2 regions of the Sporosarcina sp. P1 genome follow, and region 2 is predicted to be linked to the other one. Evidence: riboswitches for the same ligand, from Rfam matches in the RefSeq annotation. Region 2 holds a riboswitch; the other holds the start of a gene.
The links. A riboswitch is a leader RNA that binds a small molecule or an ion and turns the genes downstream of it on or off. The one in region 2 is predicted to bind lysine.

Region 1 (6,807 bases), on a different contig from region 2:
TAACTCCGATCCTGCTATTTTTCTAAATTAAAGTCGTTTTATTTTGAATAGTACATAGTCAGTTGGAGGAGGGGTAGGATGTTAGGGATATTTATAGGTTTAGTGTTACTTATGGTATTGGCTTATAGAGGTTGGTCGATCATCTGGATTGCACCGATTTGTGCAGGAATCGTAGCACTATTCGGTGGATTAAACTTATTGGACGCGTATACGGATACATATATGACAGGGTTCGTTAACTTTGCAAAGCAATGGTTCCCGGTATTTATGTTGGGGGCGATTTTCGGGAAGTTGATGGAGTACAGCGGAATGGCCCATTCAGTAGCTATTGGAATTTCACGCGTTTTTGGTAAAGAGCGTGCAATCATTGGTGTCATTGTGGCAGCAAGTGTATTGGCTTACGGTGGTGTGAGTGTGTTCGTTGTTGTATTCGCAGTCTATCCATTGGCCCTGAATATGTTCCGTGAAGCGAATATTAGCAGACGTCTTCTTCCAGGAACGATTGTAGCGGGGATGATGACATTCGCCATGACGGCATTGCCAGGTACACCGCAAATTCAGAATCTGATCCCGACACAGTACTTTCATACGACAGCGGCAGCGGCTCCGATTATCGGACTTGTTTCATCGGCGTTCATGATTGTCTGTTCCGTATTGTATTTGAATCGTAGAGTACGAGTGTTAAGAGAAGCAGGGGAAGTTTTCGAAGAACGTGAAGAGGACTTGAATGCTGAACCACGTACGAACTATCCACATATCATACTTTCGTTATTACCTTTACTGGCTGTTATTATTACATTGAACTTTTTAAAATGGGATATTGTCATAGCCTTGGCAACGGGCATTGTTCTAATTTTACTCATTTCTATTAGAGAATTCAAAGGCTTCACAAAAGCAGTAAACAGTGGAGCGAGCGATTCTGTTATGGCGATGATCAACACGAGTGCCGCAGTAGGATTCGGAACGATTGTACGATCGGTTCCGGGCTTTGAAAAGTTAAGCGACGCGATTTTAGGAATCAATGCAAACCCTTTAATCTCTGAAGCCATTGCGGTAAACGTTTTAGCGGGAGCGACAGGGTCAGCTTCCGGTGGTCTTGGTATCACATTAGAAGCACTAGGCTCGCATTACTATGAGATTGCAACCACTACGGGTCCTGCGCCCGAAGCCTTTCACCGCATTGCATCAATTGCATCGGGTGGATTGGATTCTCTTCCTCACAACGGGGCGATCTTGACGATTTTAATTGTGACAGGTATGACCCACAAGGAATCGTATAGAGAGATGGGTGTGATCGCGATAGTGTTCCCTATGCTTTCATTGATTCCTGCGATTGCGCTTGGGATTATGGGGATTTATTGATGGTGTTCGCAAACGGTACCAGGTCCCCACACAACTTCTAAACTATTCAGACAACTCAGCGTATCGCGCCAAAAGACTTCTAATCCAGTACATTAGAAGTCTTTTGGTATTTCATTATATTGAGATTAAGGGAACGCTTCTAGAATATCCTTACTTTTCTGGCGGTTCAAAATATCCTCTATGTCCATCAAACAATAATGCACGTAGGCTTCTGTAGTTTTCTCGAATGGTTGAGGTAAGCAGTGTGGGAGTTTAGATGTATCAAGATACGAATAAGGTGACGGTGCAGAAGAGTGATAGTAGGGGAATGTGCTGAATGGATAATCAGCCAAATGCTTGACCAAAGGTGTTTTTGTTGTGATCGGATTGCGGTGAATATAGCGGCTTACAGCGAGCATTGCGTATGGAGATTTTACTTCTTTAGAATAATATCGGCCCTGATAAAGTTGTCCAATATATCCATAACGTTTAGAGTAATAATCGCTGTATTTTCGATTGATATGCCGCATGATTTTAGATAGGCTGTCTTCAGATTGAAGTAGAATATGATAGTGATTGGTCATGATACAGAACGCGAAAATTGTGAATTGATAATAGATAGATGCATGGCCTATGCATCGCATCAGATGCCACATATCATCTTCCGTGTTGTAGATGTTCTGTCGGTTATTGCCGCGCATGACGACATGGTAGTTTGCATTCGGCCTCCAATTCCGTTTACGTCTTGCCATTAACCTCTCCTCCTATTATTTTGTGAATATATTGAGTATAGTGGAGAAGTTTTATTTTGGTCAAAAGAGTGAAATTGAATTTTGGAAAATGGAAAGTGCGTACGAATAACGTTATAGGTTTGAAGAATTGAATTTTTGCAGCTGTTACAGTAGAAGAATTTAATTCCTGAATGAATTGTGCTTGAATTGTGTTCGAATTGTGTGTGGACCTGGTACTGTGTCGTATCACAGCCGAATTGTGTTCGAATTGTGTGAGGACCTGGTACTGTGTCGTATCACAGCCGAATTGTGTTCGAATTGTGTGAGGACCTGGTACTGTGTCGGTGTCACAGCCAAATTGTGTTCGAATTGTGTGAGGACCTGGTACTGTGTCGGTGTCAAAGCCGAATTGTGTTCGAATTGTGTGAGGACCTGGTACCGTATCGTATCACAGCTGAATTGTGTTCGAATTGTGTGAGGACCTGGTACCGTATCGTATCACAGCCAAATTGAGTTCGAATTGTGTGTGGACCTGGTACTGTGTCGGTGTCACAGCCGAATTGTGTTCGAATTGTGTGAGGACCTGGTACCGTGTCGTAGAACCTGGCACCGTATCGAATGAATCAAAAAGCTGCTACGAGACGACCATATCATACGGTCGACTCGCAGCAGCTTAAAGTGGTTTCTATATATGGATCAAAGGCCGATTGCGGATTGGTTTCGAAGCGCTAGAAGGTCTTTTAACGATTCTACTTGTTCGTCAGGCAACGCAATCATCGGTAAACGAACGCCACCAACCGGTACGCCCGTCAAGTTCAGCGCGGCTTTTGTAGGAGAAGGGTTCGGTGCAGCGAACATCGCTTGCATGATCGGCAATAGGCCACGATAAATGGTAGCAGCTTGCTTGGTATTGCCGGTCTTGAAGTGGTGCACCATTTCTTGCATTTCATTTCCTATAATATGAGCAGAAACCGACACAATGCCGGCGCCGCCAATAGCGAGTACAGGAAGTGTAGACGCATCATCACCTGTGTAGACAAAGAAGTCATCTCCGGTATGTTCAATGATCGCCGCAACGGCTTCTAGATCACCACTTGCTTCTTTGACAGACGTAATATTCGATACGTTGTTTGCCAATCGGATAATCGTTTCGGGCAACATATTCACGGCACTACGTCCTGGGATGTTATACAGCATGACCGGTAATGTAGTCGTTTGTGCAATCGTCTTGAAGTGCTGGTACAACCCTTCTTGACAAGGCTTATTATAATACGGGACGACAAGCATAATTCCGTCGACGCCAGCTTCTTCTGCTTGGATCGTCAAGTCGATGGATTCTCTTGTACTGTTTGTTCCTGTACCTGCAATAACTGGCGCGCGACCTGCAACGGTTTGCACAGTGAATTTGAATAGTTCTACTTTCTCTTGTGCAGTAAGAGTAGGGGATTCTCCTGTCGTACCTGCGACAACTAGTGCGTCTGTTCCATTGGCTAGTAAGTGATTGATTAAGTTTTGTGTTGCTGGGTAATCGATGTCTCCTCTTTCATCAAACGGAGTAACCATCGCTGTCATAATTGATCCGAAATTCATTATTCTCCACATCCTATCATTTTATTAAAAAACATAGAGGTGGGGGCGGTACGTAATTGAACGCAAAAAGCAACAACGAGGGCTCGCTGTTGCGTTGAAATAATGAATTATTTCTTTGCACGAGATAGCCCACCATATAGTTTCCTATATGACAATCCTGCACTTGTTCAGTCCAGAATCAGCTTGGAGATCATGAGTGTCTCGCCGCTTCGGCAAATTCCCCTTTCCACAATCTTCACAGAACCTCATGATTCTCTGATTGTGTACTAATGGTTTTTGCGCCTCTATCCTTACTCCGAAATTATCGAAATAAGTGAAAGTTTAATTAATCCCTACTCTACTTGTTATCTGAAGAAATAGCAACCTTAACATTTCTAGATGAATGTTCTGTCTATCGATGCCACTTCGTGCAACAATGGGTCAACAAGTGTACGAAAGTCGCCTCATTCCTTCGACAATTCACTGCCCAGTATTGTGTTAGCCTCCAAAAAGTGCTATCTTATCAGTATAATAGCCTAAGGGTAAACTGGGCTTTTCTTGCTTGATTTATGCATTACATAAGTTTTCTGAAAAGGGGAATTCGATGAGTACTATACATGAGTCCGCGAATAACAGGCCGGAAGAGTTACAGCGCATATTGGATAAAGAATTATTACAGTTGGAGAAAATTACGATTGAAGATTTCGAAGTAGATCCTATCGAGAAGCCCGTCACACAAGAAGATTTAAAGCAATTTCAGCAATTTACATCGACGAGTTTTCGCTCCCTAGAAGAATTGTTGGAGAGCAATCAAGCCGTCTTGCCCGTTGATGAGGCCATCACGCGTTTGCAAGATGAAGCATTGCAAGACCGCGTCCAAATGGCAAAACGCGCGGTGCAAATCTTTAGTTTATTTGAAGACGTGCGTCAAACGGTTGATCCTGCATCTGTCGATTTACTTGCACAATTGGATGCTGTGATGGATCAAGCGCAGCTCTTACTTGAAGAAATCGGTATAACAGAGTTACCGGTGTACGATGAGTATTTCGATGAAAGCTATATGGAAGCGGTTGGCACTATACCCGAAGAAGAAGCACAAGGGATCGAGCGTTTTAAAGTGGCGGCTGTATTCCGCAGAGCCTTTTCAATAGAAGGTCAAGTCATTCAAGATGCACAAGTGAAAACGGTTTCGTAAAAGGAGGAACGTTTATGACGAGCATAACAATTGATCAATGGGTGAGTCACTACGTACGCCCGTTTAGTAGGTGGAGGTGATTCAATGAGTTCATTTACTAACGTTCCTATGCTAATTCAGCAAATGCAACAAGAGATACGACAGAAACGTTACACGATGGCACTTGATACGATACGGGAATTGGAAAAGTTGAATGTTAGCCGCAAGCAGATTCTGTGGCATAAAGCGTTGCTTGAGAGTAAGGTCGGAAATTTGCATGTGGCATTAGCTTACCTGAAGGAACTAGATAGCGACGAGTCACATGCCATTAAATTGAAGCAAACGATTACCGACAATTGGGACACGTATACGCAGGTCATCGATGAATACAACCATGCAGTGTCGGAAATTCAGCTAGGATTTGGTGAAAACGCACTACATATTATTGATCACGCGATTCAGCTGGCAGGAAAACTGCCCGTCCCGATTGAATTATATCGTATGAAAACGGTCTTGTTGGCGCGTTATGAAAGCGGTACTTTATCTCGTTATACGGCGGGGCTACCTTTGTATGTACTCGACGATCCGACTATCAAACGTGCTGTGGCGGCAGAACCTCCACGTCCAGATATCGCACGACCGGTTCCTAAGCCTAGGCGCAAACGTAAGCTGAAAAAAGAGGCGGTAGTACTATTCGCTAGTATTGCGACCGTGCTGTTAGTATTTTTCGTCTGGTTACTAGCGAATCTACTGACACAGCCTGAAACCGCTACGGAGTCACCCACTACAGCACCGGTGAAAAAACCGGCTATTACGGAGACTGTGTCTAAGAAAGAAGAGCCGGTTGAAAAAAGAGTAGAAGAGGTAGAGCCGAAAGAAGAAACGGAGCTTGCATTCGTTTCAAATGAAGCAGCGAATATGTATTATAATGAAGGCTATAGGCAATTCGTAAAGGAAGACTTCCCAGCAGCTGTTGCGTATTTAGAATACGCTGTGCGCACGGAAGAAAGTGATTACTTCACGGACGATGCATCGTACTTCCTAGCTTCGAGTTATTTACGTGAGCAGAAGTATGAAGATGTCGTGGAGGTCGCGAAAGCATTCAGTAAAGAACAAGATGTGAATTATATGGAATCACCTTACCGAGAAGGGATTCGTCTTCAGGAAAGCCGTGCTTTGTGGCAGCTCGGTGAAGAGGCACAAGCGGTTTCGATTTTGGACGAATTGATCAACAAGCCCGATGAAGACTGGGTAACGTATGAAGCAAGGGCTATGAAGAAGTTTGTAGTAGAAGGCGAGAGTGGGGATGACGAAGAAGCTAGCTGAGTTAGCTTGTGACCGCGCTACACCACAAAAACAGGAGCAATCCACGAAGTCAGCTGACTTCGCGGGTTGCTCCTTCTTTCATTCTTGTGATTTAATCAACTCAATATTATGCTTCTCCCACTCGGTCATTTTTCCATCGAAGGATGGATTCGGTTTGTACCAAGACTGTGAGCCAAAGTAGTTCTGCAGTTCTTTTGATTTGAATACATAGCCGTGCCGTGCATAGATTTCATTGCGCGCTAAACGTAAATCATCCTTTGACAGTCCTTTTAAATCGGAAGTATCGAGGAAGACATCACCGCTGTACGAGATGATGAAATGGTCGTTTGAACCACCAGCTGGTACTTCTTTAATCACTTCTTTGACAATTACCGTTTCGACAGGTTCTTCTTTTACGACGTCGTTTTGCACGACTGGCAAATCGTTGTCGGTTTCTGTATTGGTTGCGATCGCCAATTCTTTGATCGAATCAAAAGCGAGATGAACCGATTGCTTCGCTCCGAATACGTTTGCTTGAATTTCTTCGCGCACGCTTTCATCATTCAAAGTGGTCGTCATTTTGATTGGATATATCCCTGCCATATACGGGCCAAATTCTGCTTGTTCTTTACTTTTTTTGATATAGCCCATCTCTGTATCATGAATTGACAGGACGGTTTCCTCCCC
Region 2 (6,807 bases):
AGTAGGAAAAGAACAGGAATAAATATCCGATTCGCCAACTCAATCCCTTTCTTGACTCCGCCAATTAAGATGATGTAACAAATCACCCAGACAAGGAGCAATGGTAGTACTACGCCTCCAACGAGTCCTCCAACTTCCCCAGGGTTATCGGCTAAGCTCAGAACGTCTCCAAAGAAGAATCCTTCCGGGTCTTTTCCCCACGATAAACTAAATGAGTAGACGGTATATTTCATGGCCCATGCAATGATTACGGCATAATAGGTAGAAATAACGAAGGATACAAAAATCCCCCACCAACCTAGAAACTCAGCTTTTTTACCATTCAAACGGAAGAATGATAGTGGGGCTGATCCACGGTATTTATGACCAATCGTGAATTCCATGATCAGAATCGGAATACCTGCTGTTAAAAGTGCAAATAAGTACGGGATAAAAAATGCGCCGCCGCCATTTTCATAGGCGACATAAGGAAAGCGCCAAATGTTTCCGAGTCCTACAGCCGACCCCACTGCAGCCAATATAAAGCCAGCTCTCGTTCCCCACTGTGAACGATTCTCCATACAACTTCACCTCTCTTTTGTTATTTTACAAAACTTTCACCATTCAATTTATTCTGACAACTTTAGTTCTGTATATTTAGTATAAACAGCCCAATTAGAGATGTCAAAACAAATTTAGACTAAGAATGAAGTAATTATCACTCTTAGTCTAAAAGGGAAACTATGCTATTTGTTCTGAACGTTTCTTACCTTTAGTGCTCAAATACGTAAATAAAACTATCAGAGTAATAATAACAGCTACTAAACCGATCCAGACAGAACCAGTCACTCCGAGAACGATGTACCCAATTGCAGCTACACCAGCTGCGACAAGCGCATAAGGTAACTGTGTGGATACGTGATCCATATGGTTACAACCCGCTCCAGTAGAAGAAAGTATAGTCGTATCAGAAATCGGTGAACAGTGATCACCAAATACCGCGCCTGCAAGTACTGCCGCCAATGCCGGTAATAATAGTTCAGGTGCTGCATTGACCATGATCGTACCCGCAATTGGCATCAAAATACCGAAAGAACCCCATGAAGTGCCTGTCGAGAACGCCATTAATCCTGCTAATACGAAGATCAATACCGGAAGGAAAGTGACAGGAATATTCATACGCTCTACCATCGTAGAAAGGAATAGACCTGTATCGAGGGAAGCGATTAGTTCAGTCAATCCCCAAGCGAAAATCAAAATAAGAATAGCAGGCATCATCGCTCTCACTCCGCTAATCAATGCACGGCCCATCCATGATACACTTGCAGTTTCGTTCTTTTTCATTTGTAGAATATATAACAACATAGCTAGCAAAGTAGCTGTAACACCACCAATTACTAGAGAGAACGGTACATCAGTATTTTCAAATATTGCCCAAATATCGAAAACGCCTGCTTCTTTATAGCCCGTGAAAATCATCATGCCGAGTGTCACCGCAATTAACGTCAAGATCGGCGCAACCAAATCACGAACTTTTCCATGCGTATGCTCAGGGAATTCTTCTTTCAACTGACCTGGTATTTCTTTACTTGGGTCATATAGTTCACCTTTGTTCATGGCGCGATCTTCATGCTTCTTCATCTCAAAGAAGTCATTATTCGTCCAAGCAAAGAAGAAGACCATGGACAATGTCGCAATGACATAGAAGTTCATCGGCGCCATCAAAACGAATGCAGTTAATGGTGAATAGCTCACCGCTGCCGTTGTACCTAAAATAAGCGCAAGTTGTCCAATTAAGAATGCGCCCCAGCTTGAGATGGGCGACACGACACAGATGGGTGCCGACGTAGAGTCGATGAAATAGGCCAATTTCGCACGAGAGATTTTGTGCTGATCTGTAATTGGTCTCGCAATTTGTCCAACTGCCAAAGCATTGAAATAGTCATCCACAAAAATTGCAATCCCAAGCCCCATCGTCAACAGCTTGGCTCCACGTTTTGTACGGATACGAGTAACTGCCCAGCGCGCAAATGCAGCGCTTCCTCCAGATAGACTGACGAATGCCGTAATGACACCTAGTAATAATAGAAATAGCATAATAAATATATTGTATGTATTAAGCCCGCCATCCCAAAATGAAACTGTCATGGCCTTCCATATACCTTTCAGTGTCTCAAATGGAGCAAAGTTCGCTAACAGTAAAGCCGCTGTAACAATTCCCGCTCCTAATGATAATAATACTCTCCTTGTCACTAACACCATCACGATGGCGATAATAGGAGGCAAAATAGAGACCCATGTTCCGATCATTGTAATTCCTCCTCTTTCTAGTTGCTAGATGATATCGAAATGCAGAAGATCTTTCGAAGAGTGGAAAGCAGATACTATCTTGTAATTCCAAAATTTCCCGATAAAAAAGCCAACCCCACAGGCAGTAGCATACGTGTAGGAGTCGGCCAGTCAATTGGTCAAAGCAAAGTATTAAATAAATCGCAGTACAATTGGCAACTGTAGCTCTCCATACATTTATCGCTGTATGACAGTGTCATTCCTCTTCGAAATGACCCCAACTTGAGAAGTTGACTCTTCTCAAACTTCGGCATTGCCTCCTTTCGCTCGCGGTCATAGATGTCACTCTCTCGCCAGGTACTCATAAACTATGCAGCCTCTACGTAAGTCTCGATATTCTTCTATTCTTAGTGTAGCAATAATCGACATTGTTCACAACACCCATTTACTCCGTCTTCTCAAGTGGGACTTCGATTTGTGCTGGCGTTTGCTCTCCTTTCGAATAGATTTGAGGTACTTTCCCTCTAATTAATCCCATTGCGATAGGAATTTCCTGTTCTACGACACTCTTACTTGTCGCTAGCGGAACTATGATCTGTACATTCACTTGCAACATCAGATTCACTTCTACATACGCATTGTTAATGCCGAATTCCCGTATATTTGTTTCAACGTTCGCATGTACATCACCCACGACATGAAAACGTATAGGGATTTTCGGTCCCAAGTTACCGATTAGCGGTATATTCGTCGCTTGCCCAAGTGGAACGAAGAACACGATACCTTGTTCTTTTTGCATGCGATCTGGATTATACTCGAGATCTCCGAGTGGCGGTAACATATCCAAATCTCCGCCTTCAGCACGCTCTAGATGATCTTCTACGAGTTGATGAATTTCTGACATGACTTGGCTGATGATTTCTGCGTTAAATTTAGTCGTCACCGTATCTGTCGTATTATCGGGAATATTTTCGATAATTTCATTAACATCGTAGACACTCGTGGACCGATTTTTAATAGCTTGACTGATAACGTGACTAGCTATTTTCTGCGTTTGCACTTCGGCATATTGTGTATAGATTGGCGTTAACTGTTTATTGACCGTATAGAAAAATATCGCCACTCCCACCAAAATTGTCGGGATGACAAAGCGCAGTATAGTTTTGCCATAATTAAATTTCTTTGGTCGTTTCTGATTCGTATAAAACCGCATGAAAACGCCTCCTACTTCACATTATGCGAAATAAGAGGCGGACATAACTAGCGCTCATTGAAATATTTTCTTCCATACCAACCGAGAATATCGCGAATCATTTCTGGCATGATATATTCTTTTTTCGCTTCCTTTAATAACGGATAGAAAAAGCCGAACGTGAACATATCAAGTGTGGCCAACGTATACATTTCACCAGGCTCCACCAAACGATTGCCTGCAAATAATTTTCCGTCCATGTTGCGGTATAAATGTTCATGTATCATGCTACCCATCAGCGTACCACGAAATCCTAAACCTCTTATCGGAAGTTCTGTCCACTTTGGATCAAGTGACTCCTCGTAGATCGTCAACAAATCAGCACCATCCAGATGGATAAGGCAAGGATTGATAGGGTGTGGCAATAAAGAATGCAAATCCCCTTTCGTCACCCACCCTTTACCTAAACTACCAAGGAAAATCCCTGCATTGAATAGTGCACAGTCGGCATCGAGATACGTAAGTAATGCGCGACCAAACAGCGACGATAATGGACTATCTCCTGTTAAGCGCTGTGATAATGGTGCAGGATTATAAAATACTGGAGCTTCTAGAGCCTCTTCTCCTTTAGCAAATAAGCTATTCACTTGTTCAATATCCGCTTCTGACATTTCCATCATCTGTGTTGGAAAAACCTCTGCTTTCATATGAACGACTTGACCTGTCATACGGTCTATATCGACTTGAACATGACCGACATAATGACCAAACTTTTCTGCTGCCGCAAGTAATGTGTCATCGATCCATTCACCATGTTGTAATAAATGATGCGTGTGTGCACCTAAAATCACATCGATTTCCGGACATTGCGCAGCCAAAAGACGGTCTTCATTGATGCCTAAATGCGAAAGACAAACGATGACATCGCATTGCGGACGCAAGTTGCGTGCCATTTCCTGCAACGCCGTGTGCGGTTCGCCTACGCTCCAGCCAAGTTGTTCATAAAACGCGTAGTATGGCGCCGTGGCACCTATGACACCGACGCGCACACCTTCTGTAGTCTCATATACCTTGGACGTTTTCGCCCAGTACGGCAGCTTACCATCCAGTTCAGTCAAGTTGCAGAGCATTACATCAAAGTGCGCGTCTTCATATAATCTATTCAGCGCTTCCTTAGACATGGTGATTCCTTCATTATTGCCAATCGTTACTGCGTCATATCCTGCGTCGTTTAATAATTCGATATTTCCTTTACCTTCTGTTCCTTCGGTAAACGGATGTGACCGATCAATATGGTCTCCAATATCAAATAGAAAATAAGACTCCCCATTGGCTTCCGCTAGTTGCTTCCGCTTTTTAAGAAAGTGATGAATTTGCGGCCAATTTTCGAAATGACTATGGATGTCATTCGTATGATAAATATGAATCGTCGCTACTGTTTCCTTCATATGTGTCAACCCCAAATCCCCTCATAAATGGAATGTAGTCCAAAGACGAGTAAAATGATGCGTATGACTAAAACTAATGTCTCTGATTTCATTTTGCTATTTAAATAGGCTCCGAGCATTCCACCGAAATAGGCTCCCGGCACAACAGGAATCGTATAGAGCCACGGCACATGACCGAGTGAAATATGCGAAATCGAATTGACGATTGCTGATAAAAATACCATCAGCATGGATGTCGCGACAGCCACATGTGGCGGGAACAAGAAGAGTAAAATCATTGCCGGCACGATCATCGTACCGCCACCAATTCCGAATAACCCCGATGTAAATCCAATGAACAACGCCAATAGGATAGCAAACCAAATTGGGTATCCATAGATATGCGTTTTACCTTGGGGATCAGTAAATTTGATCTTTTTTCCGTTGTCCACAAACCATCTAATCGGTTTCAAATATTTCCTCGTTAATAACAGTGTAGATAAAACAATGAGCAATATACCAAAATATAAATTAAATGAAGACAAACTTACGCTTTTATTGACTAGCGCACCGAGTACGATCCCAGGTATACTCGCAGCGAAAAATAAAATGGCACTACGATAATCAATTGTCTTTACTTTCATATAGGACAGTGTCGATCCAAGTCCGTTCGCAATCATCATGATGACCGACAAGCCCACTACACTTTGTGGTGTAATATCAGGTATCATTCCTAAATTTAATCCGACAAATAATGTGACAGGAACCAAAATTGTTCCGCCACCCAGGCCAGCAATCGAACCGATAATCCCCGATGCTAAACCAATGAAAGCAAGTACAACAAACTCCATTAGTGATCCTCCTCAAACAAATCCATTTGCTTGGTGAGAGGCTGACCATATTCTATGTTGAGTAATCCTGCAAATTGTTTGGCGTTTTTCGCGGCATGCTGGCCGGAGTTATTATTAAAGATGACAAATACTTCTTCTGTCTGTTTCTCAAGATGTTTAACGATTTCACTCATACTCTCTAACTCTTTTTCATTATAATCATAAAGATAGCGAACTTTACGCCATGCCTTACTATCTCCCATTGTATTGACCCATCCTTTATCATTGCGCCCGTGGAGACGTAACAGCACTTTCGGATCAGTCGAAACGGGGACTAGAGGCACACTGCCGTCCCCTACTTGTGGCTCATCACAAACGACGTGGATGATGTGCAAGTCTTTTAGAAAGTCGAGTGTTTTTTCTCGATAAGCTGGAGAATACCACGTTTGATTGCGAAACTCCACAGCAATCGGTAACGGCTGTAATTGTTCATGCACATAGCGAATGCGATCAACGTTTTCCTTCTTGCAATCAAACCAAGGCGGAAACTGTACCAGTACCATCGCTAGCTTCCCCGCTTCAACAAACGATGTCATCGACAGTTTAAACAGCGAGAACATTTCTTCTTCAGAATCATAGGGTAACTTTCCACGCTGATGACCTGTGATGCCCTGATACGCCTTCACGATGAATTGGAAATTAGCAGGCGTTTCCTCTGTCCATTTATCCATAACTTTCTTTGATTGTATAGCATAAAACGTCGAATCTAGTTCGACGATTGGAAAGTGTTTACTATAGTCTAGTAGTTTTTTATTTGCGACTGTATTTTCATTATATAGGCTCGGATGGTCTCCCCACCCTGTCAGACCAACATGTATCATGGAAAGACCTCCTCTTATTATCTTTAGCTTAGTGTATCATATCTTATGTATTTTTAGAAAAACCGTACTTCTTGACTTGATTTTACTATTCTCTATATTTCCTAGGTTCCGATCAATTGTATTTCCAAGTAAAAAGCGCCTCGAGATAGAATCCTCGAGACGCCTCTTTACTATTTACCCTTGCCACGCATTCATTCCACCACGTACAT

Region 1: it holds a riboswitch for lysine, as region 2 does, so the genes downstream of both, dapA (4-hydroxy-tetrahydrodipicolinate synthase) here and CSV73_RS13980 (Na+/H+ antiporter NhaC family protein) in region 2, are expected to answer to the same signal.

What each region holds. Positions count from the first base shown of each region.
Region 1 is NZ_PDYS01000007.1:125,992-132,798, forward strand. It holds gene CSV73_RS09235 (GntP family permease) at 79-1,362, shown strand; gene CSV73_RS09240 (transposase) at 1,488-2,093, opposite strand; gene dapA (4-hydroxy-tetrahydrodipicolinate synthase) at 2,769-3,662, opposite strand; lysine riboswitch at 3,780-3,957, opposite strand; gene grpE (nucleotide exchange factor GrpE) at 4,246-4,836, shown strand; gene CSV73_RS09255 (tetratricopeptide repeat protein) at 4,921-6,141, shown strand; gene CSV73_RS09260 (YARHG domain-containing protein) at 6,220-6,807, opposite strand, start outside.
Region 2 is NZ_PDYS01000018.1:13,287-20,093, reverse strand. It holds gene CSV73_RS13985 (sodium-dependent transporter) at 1-560, opposite strand, end outside; gene CSV73_RS13980 (Na+/H+ antiporter NhaC family protein) at 721-2,289, opposite strand; lysine riboswitch at 2,483-2,658, opposite strand; gene yunB (sporulation protein YunB) at 2,714-3,481, opposite strand; gene CSV73_RS13970 (bifunctional metallophosphatase/5'-nucleotidase) at 3,529-4,908, opposite strand; gene CSV73_RS13965 (sulfite exporter TauE/SafE family protein) at 4,914-5,738, opposite strand; gene CSV73_RS13960 (DUF72 domain-containing protein) at 5,738-6,598, opposite strand; gene CSV73_RS13955 (rhodanese-like domain-containing protein) at 6,773-6,807, opposite strand, start outside.